One region of the Luteibacter sp. GL_149 genome, then DNA from elsewhere that is predicted to be linked to it. Evidence: riboswitches for the same ligand, from Rfam matches in the RefSeq annotation. Region 1 holds a riboswitch; each other region holds the start of a gene.

Evidence for each region. A riboswitch is a leader RNA that binds a small molecule or an ion and turns the genes downstream of it on or off. The one in region 1 is predicted to bind cobalamin.
Region 2: another riboswitch for cobalamin. It lies ahead of AC3IR3_RS18950 (ribonucleoside-diphosphate reductase subunit alpha); the one in region 1 lies ahead of AC3IR3_RS14230 (CoA-acylating methylmalonate-semialdehyde dehydrogenase).
Region 3: another riboswitch for cobalamin. It lies ahead of AC3IR3_RS20260 (TonB-dependent receptor domain-containing protein); the one in region 1 lies ahead of AC3IR3_RS14230 (CoA-acylating methylmalonate-semialdehyde dehydrogenase).

The regions. Positions count from the first base shown of each region.
Region 1 covers NZ_CM174395.1:3,218,075-3,223,010, forward strand. The annotation lists gene AC3IR3_RS14225 (acyl-CoA dehydrogenase family protein) at 1-371, opposite strand, end outside; gene AC3IR3_RS14230 (CoA-acylating methylmalonate-semialdehyde dehydrogenase) at 371-1,894, opposite strand; cobalamin riboswitch at 2,022-2,239, opposite strand; gene AC3IR3_RS14235 (SAM-dependent methyltransferase) at 2,334-3,143, shown strand; gene AC3IR3_RS14240 (hypothetical protein) at 3,289-3,624, shown strand; gene AC3IR3_RS14245 (diguanylate cyclase) at 3,676-4,936, shown strand, end outside.
Region 2 covers NZ_CM174395.1:4,312,229-4,317,164, forward strand. The annotation lists gene AC3IR3_RS18940 (cytochrome b) at 1-230, shown strand, start outside; gene AC3IR3_RS18945 (DUF2501 domain-containing protein) at 277-837, shown strand; cobalamin riboswitch at 1,024-1,235, shown strand; gene AC3IR3_RS18950 (ribonucleoside-diphosphate reductase subunit alpha) at 1,555-3,912, shown strand; gene AC3IR3_RS18955 (ribonucleotide-diphosphate reductase subunit beta) at 4,104-4,936, shown strand, end outside.
Region 3 covers NZ_CM174395.1:4,623,902-4,628,837, forward strand. The annotation lists gene AC3IR3_RS20255 (TonB-dependent receptor) at 1-1,774, opposite strand, end outside; cobalamin riboswitch at 2,055-2,302, shown strand; gene AC3IR3_RS20260 (TonB-dependent receptor domain-containing protein) at 2,465-4,330, shown strand; gene AC3IR3_RS20265 (efflux RND transporter permease subunit) at 4,638-4,936, shown strand, end outside.

The DNA.
Region 1 (4,936 bases):
AGCGGCGGTCCCCATACGTCCCTCAGCGCGGGACGCGCATGCGCCGTCAGCATCCATGTCGCCATGTTGTGGATACTGATAAAGGCCGCTGTAGACGGATCGATAGCTGCCAGTTCTTCGAACACGATCGCGGCATCCAGCCGGGTCAGGCCCGATCCGCCAGCTATCTCGTCGACATATAACCCGCAAAAACCCAGCTCGCCCGCTTTGCCGATGGCTTCGCGCGGAAATTCGCAGTGCGCGTCCCAGCGCGCGGCATGCGGTGCCAGTTCCGCCACGGCAAAGGCCCGGGCCGCCTCGCGGAAGGCAAGCTGATCCTCACCGAGATCCCATGGCGGCGGCGTTACGTGAATGTCCATGGCCGCCACCATTACTTCAGACTGATCGTGGTGTTGACCCCGACATGCAGCGTGTCGTCGTCGAACCAGCGCTGCGTCACCGTCTTGGTCTGGGTATAGAAAAGAACGACCTGCTTACCGTAAGGACCGAGGTCGCCAAGTTTCGATGCGCGCGACCCGGTAAACGAAAACAACGGTACGGGCACAGGAATCGGCACATTGATACCGACCTGACCGACATCGATGTCCTCCTGGAAACGACGTGCGGCGGCGCCACTTTGCGTAAAGAGGGCCGTGCCGTTTCCGTTGGGGTTGGCGTTGATCAGCTCGATGGCTTCGTCCAGCGAATCCGCACCGAGGATGACGAGTACCGGCCCGAAGATTTCTTCGTCGTAGATCCGCATGCCGGGTTTGACGCCCGAGAAGATCGTCGGTCCGACGAAGTTTCCGCTCTCATAACCGGGCACGCTCGGCGAACGTCCGTCGAGCTCCAGGATCGCGCCCTGCTGTACGCCGGATGCGATATAGCCTTCTACCCGTTCGCGCGCCGCACAAGAAATAAGCGGACCGACGTCGGTGCCCGACTCGCTACCCGCATTGACCCGGAGGGTTTTTGCTTTCGCTACCAGCTCGGGAATCCAGGACCGCGCCTCGCCCACCAGTACCGCGGTCGACGCCGCCATGCAACGCTGGCCCGCCGCACCGAACGCCGCGCCGGCAAGCGCGTTGAGCGTCTGCTCGCGGTTGGCATCCGGAAGCACCACCGCGTGATTCTTCGCACCCATCATGCACTGGACGCGCTTCCCGGCCTGCGATGCACGATGATAGACATGCGTCCCCACCTTCGTCGATCCAACGAACGACACGGCTTTGATATCGGGGTGGTCGCAGATGGCGTTGACGACCTCTTCGCCACCGTGGACGACATTGAGTACACCCTTGGGAATGCCTGCTTCCAGCGCGAGTTCGACCAGGCGCATCGTCACCATCGGGTCCTGTTCGGATGGCTTCAGCACGAAGGTATTGCCGGTCGCGATCGCCATGGGAAACATCCACAACGGAATCATCGCCGGGAAATTGAACGGCGTAATGCCCGCGCAGACGCCAAGCGGCTGCAATAACGTATAGGTGTCGACGCCACCGGCAACGTTGTTGGCCAGTTCGCCCAGTTGCAGGTTGCCGATACCTGCCGCGTGTTCCACGACTTCCAGTCCACGGAAAACATCGCCCTCGGCATCGGGCAGCGTCTTACCCTGCTCGGCCGTGAGGATCGACGCGAGTTCGCCCATGTGCTCGCGGATCAGCTGCTGATACTTGAGGAAGATGCGTGCACGCACGCCGATAGGCGTCTTGCGCCAGGTCCGGAATGCTTCTTTGGCCGATGCCACAGCGGCATCCACTTCGTTTGCCGTCGCGAAGGGAACGCGCGCCAGGACATCCTGAGTCGCCGGATTGACGACATCGCGCCATTGCGTGGAGGTCGATTCGACGAACGCGCCGCCGATCAATAATTTGACGCTTGCGACTTCGGTCGCAACGCCGCTCAACTTGTTCATCTGTTTTGTCTCCGTATCGCTCACCCGCGAAGGGAGCTGCGGAGCCAGACAAGACACGTCGATGCGAGCGGATGCGGCACCGACGAAGCTCGCCTGGTTGCCCACCGCAACACCCGAGGAAGGACACGCAAGGTGTCCGCCACTGGCCGGTCTCCGGGCTTGCGAGCGATGCGATTCGCATCACCCCGACACCTTCCCGCTTTCGCAGTGGTTCTTCAGTCGGGTTTTCTCGCCTACCGTTGCGGGGGCAGCGCCGGCTTGGGATCGATCGATCCGCACCAGCTTCCCGTTTCACCCTGCGCACCGGAATGACGGCGGCAGGACACCTGTGGTCCCACGAGTGTAACGTTCGCGCCCCGGCGAACAAGCTGCACTGCGCCATAGTCCGCAAACCGTCGTATGCTCGCCCGCGACACCATCCCTTCAGGAGAGATCGCGTTTGAGCACTTCCCCATCCAAAGGCAGCCTGGTCTGCGTGGGCACCGGCATGACCCTGGGTGCGCACATGGGACCGCTGGCGCGCAGCCACATCGAAGCGGCGGACGTCGTCTTCGTCGGGGTATCCGATGGTGTCGTCGAATTATGGCTGTCGGGCATGCATAAGGACGTCCGCAGCCTGCAGCCGTACTACGCGAAAGGTAAGCCGAGAATCGAAACCTACCGGCAAATGGTCGACGCCATGCTGACCGAAGTACGGGCGGGAAAGCGCGTCTGCGGCGTCTTCTATGGGCACCCGGGGGTATTCGCCTGGGCACCGCACAAGTCCATCGAGCAGGCCCGCCGCGAGGGATACCCGGCCCATATGGAACCGGGCGTATCGTCGGAGGACTGCCTTTACGCGGACCTCGGCATCGATCCGGGTACCTATGGATGCCAGCATTTCGAAGCCAGCCAGTTCATGATCAATCACCGCCGCGTGGATCCCAGCGCCTGGCTGGTGCTCTGGCAGGTGGGTGTCACCGGTGACATGTCCAAGGGAAAGTTCTCCACCAGCGAGCCCTATCTGCAGATTCTCGTGGACGTGCTGAGCGAGGATTACTCCCTGGATCACGAGGTCGTCATCTATCAGGCGCCCACGCTGCCTATCCAGTCGCCACGGATCGAACGCCTGGCGCTGCGCGATTTACCTCGATCCAATGTCGGCATGTCCGACACGTTGGCGCTGCCGCCAGCCCATGCCATGCGGCCGAATAAGGACGTCCGGGCCCGGCTCGCGGCCATCGACCTGGAGCTGGCCGGTAAGTCCTGACCGATTCGCCCCGGCGGACTCGCGTGAAATTACCAGTGTGATCGCTCCCCGCGCGGGATATGATCGCGCTGTCGCCGTGCCCAAGGGGGGCACCGCACAGCCACTGGCCAGGTCTTGAAACCGCCAGCTATCGGGGGATGGTTCGATGTCGAGTGTCGTCGATTTTCTGGAGAAATTGGGGCAGGACGCGCGACTGCGTGGCGCATCGCCCGAAGAGCTGGAGCACGCGATGGCGGAGGCGCAGATCGACGAACCATTGCGTGCCGCGATTCTGGCCGGCGATGCCGGCGAACTTCGCAGCCAGCTGAGGCAGCATTCGTTCATGGCGACGCAGATGGATCATACCGGCACCCAGATGCCGAGCGACGACAATACCGGCACGCAGATGCCGAGCGACAACGAAGAAGAACACAAGGACGGCGAGGACGAAACGACTGAGGCCTCGCTCAAGGGTTCCAAAGACTGCTCGATCGTCGCCTGAGTCATGTTCCGGGCTGGCCTCAAGCGCCTGCCGTTTTTGCCGGGAGTGGTCATGCTCCTGGGATTGATTGTGGGAAACGCGGGTGTGGTCGCCTCCACTACTGACGATCCGGCCAGCCGGCTCACCCATGCGGACAGTATCAAGACGTCGGACCATGTTGCGTTCGTCGAGATCATCGATCGCCTCGAACGCAACGCGGCGACGCTGTCGCCATCGCAGCAATGGCACCTGCGTTATCTCATCGCATGGCAGGACGCCTACGGCGGCGACTACGAAGGCGCCACGACACAGCTGAATGCCATCGCCGAGCGATCGCCCGATGCCGTACTGCGTTTTCGCGCCCGGGCCACGCTGGTCAACATCCTCGGCATCGGCCATCGCTACGAGGAAGCGTTCTCGCGATTGAGCCAGCTGATCGAACTGCTGCCGCAGATCACCGACAAGACCGCGCGATACCAGGGTCTGGGCGAAGCCGCGCAGGTACTGATCGCAGCGGGACAGTACGACCTTGCCATCACCTATGCGGAACAGATGCTCGACGACATCCCGCCCGGTGAAAACACCTGCAAGGCGATGTCCTTCAAGTTGCACGCATTGCTGCGTAGCGGTCGTCTGAGCTCGCTCGATTCGCGCTTCAAGAACGGCATCGACGCCTGCGTGGAAGCGCATGAGTCCGTTTTCGCCAATGCGCTGCGCGCGGATGTCGCACGCTTTTACATCGCCAACGATCGTACGAAAGACGCTATCGACCTCCTTCAGACAAACTATCCGGACGTCCTGCGCGACCAGTACCCGAGCCTGACGTCCAAGTACAACGCGCTGCTGGCGCAGGCATACCTCAAGGAAGGCGATACGAATACCGCGCGCGGTTATGCACTCGATGCTATCGACGGCGCCATCAAGGACGAATTCACCGAACCGCTGAGCATCGCGTACGAAGTGCTCTATCTGATCGAAAAACAGCGCGGCGACCTGCGTGCCGCGCTCGCGTACCACGAGCAGTTCCTCACCGCCGACAAGGGTTATCTGAACGACATCAGCGCGCGCTCCATTGCCTACCAGATCGTCCAGCAACAGGTACTGGCGAAAAAATTGCAGGTCGAAGGCCTGAACAAACAGAACCAGATCCTGCAGCTACAACAGGCGCTCGATCGTAAAGCCGTGGAAACCAGCCGGCTTTACATCGCCCTGCTGTTGACCGCTCTCGCTTCTATTGCGTTGATCCTCTACCGGCTCAAACGCTCGGAATTGCGTTTCATGCGACTGGCGCGTCGCGATGGCCTCACCGGCATATGCAATCGACAACACTTCG
Region 2 (4,936 bases), 1.1 Mb from region 1:
CGGCGAGCGGCGAGCCGGTGATGCTGAGCGCGTCGCTACGGCTGCCGTCCATCCTGTCCGCGAATCCGGTCGCTTTCGCCTGGCTGCGCGCCGCGCACGGGTATCTTGCCTACCTGCTGTTCCTGACCGTCGTCGTGCATGTCAGCGCCGCGCTCTATCACGGCCTGATCCGCCGGGATGGCGTGCTGCGATCCATGACCGGTCCCGTGCGGACGGACACATCCGGCTAACATTCGCGGAGTTACTTATGGGCTCCCTTGAAGCAGGAGCTCCGCCATGAAACCGTCCAGCAGCCTGTCGTATCTTGCCTTTGCGCTCGTCCTGGCCACCGGCTCCGCGTCGGCCCAGAACCTCGACCAACTGAAGGGCATGGTGGGCGGAAACTCCGCCTCGTCGCTGACCTCCGGTAGCGCGACCAATGCGGCGGGCATCATCCAGTACTGCCTGAAGAACAACTTCCTGGGCGGCGACAGCGGCGCCTCGTCCGTGAAGGACAAGCTCCTGGGCTCCGTCACGGGCGATACGAAAGCCGCCGGCAACGACAGCGGGTCCGGCTCGGCAACCGACAAACTTATGGGCAAATACGGCATCGGCGGCAAGTCGTCTTCGTCGTCGGCCACGAAGGACAAGGGCTATACCGATGGCGCCAACGGCATCCTGAAGACGGGCGACGGGAAGAGCGTCGACCTGGGATCGCTGGGTAGCGGCAGCACCAAGGGCCTGAGCCTTGGCTCGCTTGGCGGCGGCTCCAGCTCGGGCGGCGACCTGAAGCAGCAGCTGACCCAGAAGGTCTGCGACAAGGTGCTGTCGCAGGGTAAGTCGATGATCGGGATGTAACAGACCCGACGAAGCGGCGCGGGACGACCCACGCCATGCCGAAAAAACCGGTCGAAAATACTTGAGATTTTCGACCGGTTCTGGGCCTTTCCCGCCCGTGAAACCATTGAAAAATTCGTTCCGAAGCCCAATCAATGACATAGGCCGAACACACTACATCTTGTGTTGACCTGACTGTCGCCCGCCTATATCGTGTGCCTCGTTGGTGTCCGTCCAGACGCGGCTGTCGGTCGGACTTAAAAGGGAATCCCGGTGTAAATCCGGAACTGCCCCGCAGCGGTAAGTGGGAACGATCCTGTCAATGCACTGGTCCTCAGGGGGCTGGGAAGCGACAGGTAGGCGGATCGAAAGGTCCATGCCCACGAAGTCCGAAGACCTGCCAGCGACCGCCGCCCGATCGGCGACGGTAGTGGTGACGACCTCCGCGGGGAGGGACGTCGCGGCGCGGAGCCCTCAGGGTGTCCGCCCTCGACCTGTCCGCGAAGCTCACCCGGTTACTCGCCCTGCGCGTGGGAGCAGGCAAGCTTTCCTGGCCATGGGGCAAGCCTAAAAATGACAACAACAATGGATTCCTCCGCGCGCGAGCGCACCGCATCGCCGGCCGACGCCGCAGCGACTCCTTCCAGCAACGACAAGGCTCCGGCCGCCGGTTACAAGACCAGCGCCGAGCGTCCCGCACCGGACTTCACCCTGACTCCTCCGCACAACCCCGGCCAGATGCGCGTCACCAAGCGCAACGGTGGCCATGAAACCGTCGACGTCAACAAGATCGTGCGCGCGGTGACTCGCAGCGCCGACGGCCTCTTCGCCGTCGACCCGATGCGTGTCGCCCTCAAGACCATCGGTGGTCTGTACGACGGCGCCACCACGCAGGAACTCGACCAGCTTTCGATCCGCACCTCGGCCGCGCTCACCGCCGAGGAACCGGAATACGGCCAGCTGGCAGCGCGTCTGTTGTCGGCATTCGTCGACAAGGAAGTGTCGGGCCAGGAGATCCAGTCGTTCTCGCAGTCGATCCTGCGCGGTCACGAGCTGGGCATCCTGAACGACCGCCTGCGCGACTTCGTCGCGATCAACTCGCGCAAGCTCAACGACGCCATCGACACGCACGCCTCGCGCCGCTTCGAATACTTCGGCCTGCGCACGGTGTACGACCGTTATCTTCTGCGCCATCCGCAGAAGCGCACCGTGATCGAAACGCCGCAGTATTTCTTCATGCGCATCGCGTGCGCGCTGGGCGGCAACGACATCGGCGAAACGCTGGAGCTGTACAAGCTGCTGTCGTCGCTGGAATACCTCGCCAGCTCGCCCACGCTGTTCAACGCCGGCACCGCGCACGAGCAGCTGTCTTCGTGCTTCCTGCTCGATTCGCCACTGGACGCGCTGGAAAGCATCTACCAGAAGTACGGCGACGTCGCGCAGCTGTCCAAGTTCGCCGGCGGCATCGGTCTGGCGTACTCGCGCATCCGTTCGCGCGGTTCGCTGATCAAGGGCACCAACGGTCATTCGAACGGCCTCGTGCCGTGGCTGAAGACCCTCGACGCTTCCGTCGCCGCCGTGAACCAGGGTGGCAAGCGCAAGGGCGCCGCATGCGTTTACCTGGAATCGTGGCACGCGGATATCGAGGAATTCCTCGAGCTGCGCGAGAACACCGGCGACGATGCGCGCCGCACGCATAACCTCAATCTCGCCAACTGGGTTCCCGACCTTTTCATGCGTCGCGTCGAAACCGATGGCGACTGGTCGCTGTTCGACCCGAAGATCGTGCCGCACTTCGTCGACACGTGGGGCGAGACGTTCGATGCCGCGTACGCGAAAGCGGAAGCCGACGGCCTCGCCGTAAAGACGGTGAAGGCGCGCGAGCTTTACGCCCGCATGCTGCGTTCGCTGGCCCAGACCGGCAACGGCTGGATGACGTTCAAGGATCGCTCGAACGCCACCAGCAACCAGACCGCGAAGCCGGAAAACGTCATCCATCTGTCGAACCTGTGCACCGAGATTCTGGAAGTCACGTCGGCCGACGAAACGGCCGTGTGCAACTTGGGCTCGATCAACCTGTCGCGCCATGTTGTCGACGGTCAGTTCGATTACGAAAAGCTCGCCTCCACGGTGCGTATCGCCGTGCGCCAGCTCGACCGCGTCATCGACCTGAACTTCTATCCGATCTCCACCGCGAAGACGGCGAACGTGAAGTGGCGTCCGGTCGGCCTGGGCGTGATGGGCCTGCAGGACGTCTTCTTCAAGCTGCGCCTGCCGTTCGACTCGGCCGAGGCACTCGCGCTGTCGACCCGCATCGCCGAAGAGATCTATTTCAATGCGCTGACGATGTCGAACGAGATCGCCGAACGCGAAGGCGCGCATCCGGGCTTCTCCGAAACGCGCGCCGCCAACGGCGACATGCAGTTCGACTACTGGCCGCAGGCCAGGCCGAATGGCAAGGACGACCGCTGGACCGCACTGCGCGAAAAGATCAAGGCACACGGTCTGCGCAACTCGCTGCTGATCGCCATCGCGCCGACCGCGACCATCGCGTCCATCGCCGGTTGCTACGAGTGCATCGAGCCGCAGGTGTCGAACCTGTTCAAGCGCGAAACGCTGTCGGGCGACTTCCTGGTGGTGAACCGCTACCTCGTCGAAGAACTGAAGACACTAGGCCTGTGGACCGCCGATGTGCGTGACGCGATCAAGCTCGCCGAAGGTTCGGTACAGGGCATCGCATCGATCCCCGCCGCGCTGCGCGAGGTGTATCGCACCACGTGGGAACTGCCGCAGAAGGCCCTCATCGACCTCGCCGCCGCACGCGGCGCGTACATCGACCAGAGCCAGTCGCTGAACCTGTTCATGGAAAATCCGAACATCGGGCAACTGTCGTCCATGTACATGTACGCATGGAAGTCGGGCATCAAGACGACGTATTACCTGCGTTCCCGCCCGGCCACGCGCATCCAGAAGACCACGGTGTCGTCCGGCGCCGCCGTCGCACCGATCGCACCCGTCGTCGATGCACAGGAAGAAGCCACGGCCGCGGTGTTCTGCTCGCTCGAGAACCCCGAGTACTGCGAAGCCTGTCAGTAAGTAAGAGCGGGGGTGGGGGCTGGGAAGTGGGGGCGCGGCGTCGAACGCCCGAGGGTGCTGGTAACGTCACGCAGGCCGTGATTCCGCCGGACGGTTCCAGCCCTATCGGGCGATCGCCGGAAATGCGCCCCCACTTCCCACCTCCAACCCCCGCTTCAAAGCCACACCCCGAATTGCCCTGAGGTTCACCCATGTCCGCAGCTCCGATCTCCCGCGATACCAACATTCTCGACCCCGGCTTCGAGCTGACCCTGCGGCCGATGAAATATCCGCAGTTCTACGAGATGTACCGCGCCGCGATCCGCAACACGTGGACCGTCGAGGAAGTCGACTTCTCACTGGATACCTCGGACCTGACGACCAAGATGTCCGACGCGGACCGTCACCTCATCCATCGTCTGGTGGCGTTCTTCGCCACGGGCGATTCGATCGTGTCGAACAACCTCGTGCTGAATTTGTACCAGCACGTGAACTCGCCCGAAGCGCGCATGTACCTGTCGCGCCAGCTGTACGAGGAAGCGCTGCACGTGCAGTTCTACCTCACGCTGCTCGATACCTATATCCCTGAGCCGTCCGAGCGCAACAAGGCGTTCGCCGCGATCGAGAGCATCCCCTCGATCCGCCAGAAGGGCGAGTTCTGCTTCAAGTGGATCGATTCCATCCAGAACCTCAACCGTCTGGAAACGCGCGAACACCGCCGTCAGTTCCTGCTCAACCTGATCTGCTTCGCCGCGTGCATCGAAGGCCTGTTCTTCTTCGCCGCGTTCGCCTACGTCTACTACCTGCGCTCGCGCGGCCTGCTGCACGGTCTCGCGTCGGGTACCAACTGGGTGTTCCGCGACGAATCCGGCCACATGGCGTTCGCGTTCGAAGTGGTCCGCACCGTGCGCGAGCAGGAACCGGATCTGTTCGACGACGAGATGCGCGCTCAGGTCGAAGCGATGATGGAAGATGCCATCGCATGCGAAACGCAGTTCGCGGCCGACGTGCTTTCGGGCGGCGTGGCCGGCCTGTCGGTCAACGA
Region 3 (4,936 bases), 1.4 Mb from region 1:
GACGCTGCTTGACGTAAGTTTCGCCGGCACCATTGAGGTTTTTGAACTGCTCGTTACGCAGGCCGATGTACGCCATCCAGCGATCGGTGACCTGCCACTTGTCTTCGATGAACTGCGCTTCCTGCTCGACCTTGACCGAGGCGCCGGTCTGGAAGAGACGCTTTTCGGCGACGTACTGCGTACCCGGCGGCGGAACGATGTCCGGACGGCCGGTGACTTTACCGGCGTTGCGGTAGACCCAGCGATAGCCGCCTTCGTAGACATTGCCGGCGCTCGATTCCAGCGTCTGGTTATCCACGCCCGCACGCAGGTCGTGATCGCCGATGCGGTATTCGACGTCCAGTCGGTAGCCGTGGGTCTTGTCCTTCGCACCCGCACCAAGCACCGTGCCGTTGACCAGGCCGCAACCGACGATCGGGCTGGAGATGCCGCGGCGGCTGTCCGTGATCCACGGGCAATTCGGCGAACCGGCATAGTTCAGATCGCGAACATGGTTGGTGGTGGAGTGACCGTACAACGCGTTGATCGTGAGGTTGTCGGTGATGTAACCGGTGTATTTGCCGATATACACATCGCCGCCAGGCGCCGAACCAGCGCCCGCGTCGAAGTTCTTCAGCTTATCGGTACCGATGAAAGCACCCTGGGTACCGGTCGCGTAGTTGTACTTGTAAACGCTGCGATCGACGTTGGTCTTGTCGCCGATGCCGGTCAGTTCCAGCAGGTGGCTATCGGTGATATTCCAGTCGATCTTGGCCATCCACTTCGTGGCTTTGGACGTCTGATTGGTTTTCTGCGGCGCCAGGATGCTGCTGACATTCTTGCTATCGGACTTGGTGAAATCAGCCGCGGCGTACAGGAACAGCTTGTCCTTGATGAGTGGACCGCTGATGTAGCCGGTGTACTGCATGTCCGTGCTCTTGTTGTCGCCGCGGTACTGGAAGAGCTGACCGTTCGTACGATAAATGCTGCGCGGCGACTGACGGAAGTACTGCGGCGTGATGTACATGCCGACGCCAGCTTTCCACTCGTTACCGCCGCGCTTGGTGACGACGTTGATCACGCCACCGGTCGAACGGCCGTATTCGGCGCCGTAGCCGCCGGTGAAGATCTGCTGCTGGTCGATGGCGTCGAACGGCAGGCTGGTGAAGCCAAGACCGGTCAGCGCATTGGTTACCGCATAACCGTTGATGTAGTACTGGTTTTCCGACGCGGACGAACCACCGAAGGACGCCACGTTGCCGTAACGGCTATCGCCTGCGACAACGCCTGGCGCGAGAAGCGCGGCGGCGGTGACGTCGCGGGCCAGCGGAAGCTTCTGCAACTGCTGGGACGTGAGGACGGTGCGCGAGTCGACGGACGAAACGTCGATCGCAGGCAGGACGTTGCCGGTGACCTGCACGCCTTCGAGGGTCTGAGCCGATCCCGGCGCGGCTGAGCCAGCGAACGACACGTCGACACCGCCGCCAAGCGAGACCTGGACGTTATCGCGGGTTTCGACGGTCTGGCCGCCGCGTTCGACGGATACCTTGTAGCGGCCGACCGGCAGCGAGCTTGCGCGATAGCGGCCGTCGGCATCGACGCCGACGTCACGGGTCAGGCCCGTGTCCAGGTTCTGCAGATGGACGACGCTGCCTTCGGGCTGCGCGACGCGGCCGAAAACGACACCGGAAGCATTGGACTGTGCCAGGACCGCGCCGCTTGCCAGACTCAGGGCAAGCGCGGTGCACAAGACGGACCGACGCAGCACGGGGCTGCGGTTGATGGAGCGCTGCATTTTGTTTCTCCCCAGAAATTAACAGCAAATGAGACGGTCGCAAGCCGCAACCGAACTCTGTTCGAACCCAGACCATCCGCACTTTCGACGGCAGCGCCCCCCTCCGGACGGCTGTAACTGGCGGTAGTGCCCCTCTCGTCCAGGGATTTCCCCTGGACCGGACGCTGAGCTCACGCCGACCCTACTCGCAGGTTTTTGCGTCGGTCAAGTGCCGTTCTTACGATTTCGTGAAGAAATTCCGTAAACGAGTTCTTAACTTGCTGGTTTTGAAGCGCAACGCTAAAGTGGCGCGGTTCGGGTGTCCCGACGGCGTCCGCCGGAAGGATTAAACGGGAAGCCGGTGCGTCGCCCTTTTAAGGCGCGACAAGGCCGGCACTGCCCCCGCAACGGTAAGCGAGTGGAATACCGCGACGCGGTATTCCCGGATCGGCGAGACGCCACTGCGCCAAGCGCGGGAAGGCGCCGGTCCGGACGTGTGCAGACACGTCGTGCGCGAGTCCGGAGACCGGCCCGATAGCTCGTATGCGCTTCGAAGCGCGTACGCGGCGCTTTATTGGCTGGTTCGCGGAGGGCGAATCGGGGACCTTTGCGCGGCCTTCAGCGGCTGCGCGTCGCGTTCGCGATGTCTTCCCTTCCAGCCTCACGCTGGCTAACACCCGCGCTTCAACGCGGTAGAGGAAGAAACGTTCCATGAAGAAGACCCTGCTCGCGACCGCCCTGCTGTCGTGCATCGCCGCGGCCCATGCCGCCGACCAGAACACAGCGAACAAGCTCGATCCGGTTGTCGTGACGGCCACGCGCTCCGCCATGCCGCTCGACGAAACGCTCGCACCGGTCACCGTGATCACGCGCGACGATATCGAACGCCTGCAGCCCCAGTCGGTCGCGGAGTTGCTCACCGGCCTGCCGGGTATCTCGATCGCCAATTCGGGCGGCCTGGGTCAGCAAACCTCTCTCTTCATGCGCGGATCGAACTCCAGCCACACACTGGTCCTGGTCGATGGTGTGCGTATCGGCACCGTTGGCGCCGGCATTCCCGCTTACGAACAGCTGCCCGTGGAGCAGATCGACCACATCGAGATCGTGCGCGGTCCGCGCTCCAGCCTTTACGGTTCGGACGCCATCGGCGGCGTCATCCAGATTTTCACCCGCCACGGCCAGGCCGGTGAGGCACCGACGCCCTCGATCAGCATGACCGGCGGCAGCCACGGCCTGGTCGGCGGCCAGTTCGGCCTGTCCGGCGGCGACGGCCACGGCTGGTACAACGCCAGCCTCGGTGGCCAGTACACCACCGGCATCAATGCCTGCCGCGTCGGTGCCGCCAAGGCCTTCGCCGGCTGCTTCGTCGACGAGCCGGACAAGGATTCCTATCGCACCTATAACGGCGCGCTGAGCGGCGGCTACCGCTTCGACGACGGTACCGAGCTCGCGGCCAACTGGCTGCGCAGCAAGGGCGACATCGAATACGACGGCAGCTTCCAGAACTTCACCCGTCGCTCGCAGCAGATTGCTGGCGCAAAGCTCGCCTTCAGCCCGCTCGACATGTGGCGCATGACGTTCAACGTCGGCCAGAACATCGACCGCGCCGACAACTATCTCAACGGCGCCGAATACAACGCCAACATGAAGCGCACGGGTTACCTGTACTCGAAGCGCAACCAGGCTTCCTGGCAGAACGACTTCACCCTCGCCCCGGGCCAGATCCTGAGCGCCGGCGTCGACTACCAGAAGGAACACCTGGACAGCGACACGGGCTACGCACGCGACAACCGCAACAACACGGGCGTCTTCGCGCTGTACCAGGGCATCTTTGGCCCCCACGAGATCCAGCTGTCGGTGCGCCGCGACCATAACAGCCAGTTCGACAACCACACGACCGGCGCCGCCGCGTACGGTTTCCGGTTCGACAACGGCATGAAGGTCACGGCGTCGTACGGCACCTCGTTCCACGCGCCATCGTTCAACGACGTGTACTACCCGTATGGCGCACCGGTTGTCCTGAAGCCCGAAAAGGCGAAGACGGCGGAAATCGGCCTGTCCGGCACGCCGGGCATCTGGAACTGGGCGGTCAACGCCTACCAGACGAAGTTCGACGATCTCATCGGCTTCGACTCGAATTTCCTGCCGATCAATGTGGACAAGGCTCGCGTTCGCGGCGTGGAAGGTCAGCTCGGCGCCGATGTCGACGGCTGGCATGTGCGCACGTACCTGACCTGGCAGCAGCCGCGCAACCGCACGGAAGGCGACCAGTACAACAACAAACTGGCACGCCGCCCCGATCAGACCGGCCGCATCGATCTCGACCGCGATCTTGGCGACTTCACGATCGGTGGCACGCTGAACGCCGCGGGCAAGAGCTACGACAATGCGGCGAACACCCGTCGCCTGGGTGGCTACGCCACGACCGACCTGCGCGCCACCTGGCGCTTCCAGCCGGGCTGGAGCCTGCAGGGCCGCGTCGCGAACGTGTTCGATCACTCGTACGAGACGGTGGCTTTCTATAACCAGCTCGGCCGGACGTACTACGTGACCGTGCGGTATATGCCGGGGCTGTAAGAGCAAGAGCGTCCGATACGGCGCTTTCGTTCTTCCGGAGACCGGGGCGGGACGACGGTGAGGGGTAGTCGGGGTGCATCGTCGTGCTGGCGATGCGCTCCGTGAATGCCCCTCATCGTCGTTCGTCACCCCCTACGCAGGCAGGGGTCCAGTGCGGTGCAACCGGCCGCGCGACAAAGCTTATTCATGCTCCTCCCGACCCCTGCCTTCCGGCAGGGGAGCGACTTAAGGCACACGTAACTGCAACGAACGGCGGGCATAAAGTCCACTGTGCGCGGTTATGCTTGTCGCGCTACAGGGAGTGTTCGTGAATATCTTTGCCCCATTCATTCGCCGGCCCATCGGAACGTCGCTACTGGCGGCGGGATTGCTGATCGCCGGCTTCATCGCCTATCTGCTGCTCGGCGTCGCCGCGCTGCCGTCCGTCGACGTGCCCGCCGTTTTCGTGTCCGCGCAGATGCCGGGAGCCAACGCGCAGACGATGGCCTCGACCATCATCGCGCCGCTGGAACGCCACCTCGGGCAGATTCCCGGCGTCGACCGCATGTATTCGAGCAGCAACGAAGGCTCGGGCTTCGTGCAGGTCCGTTTCACCATGGATCGCAG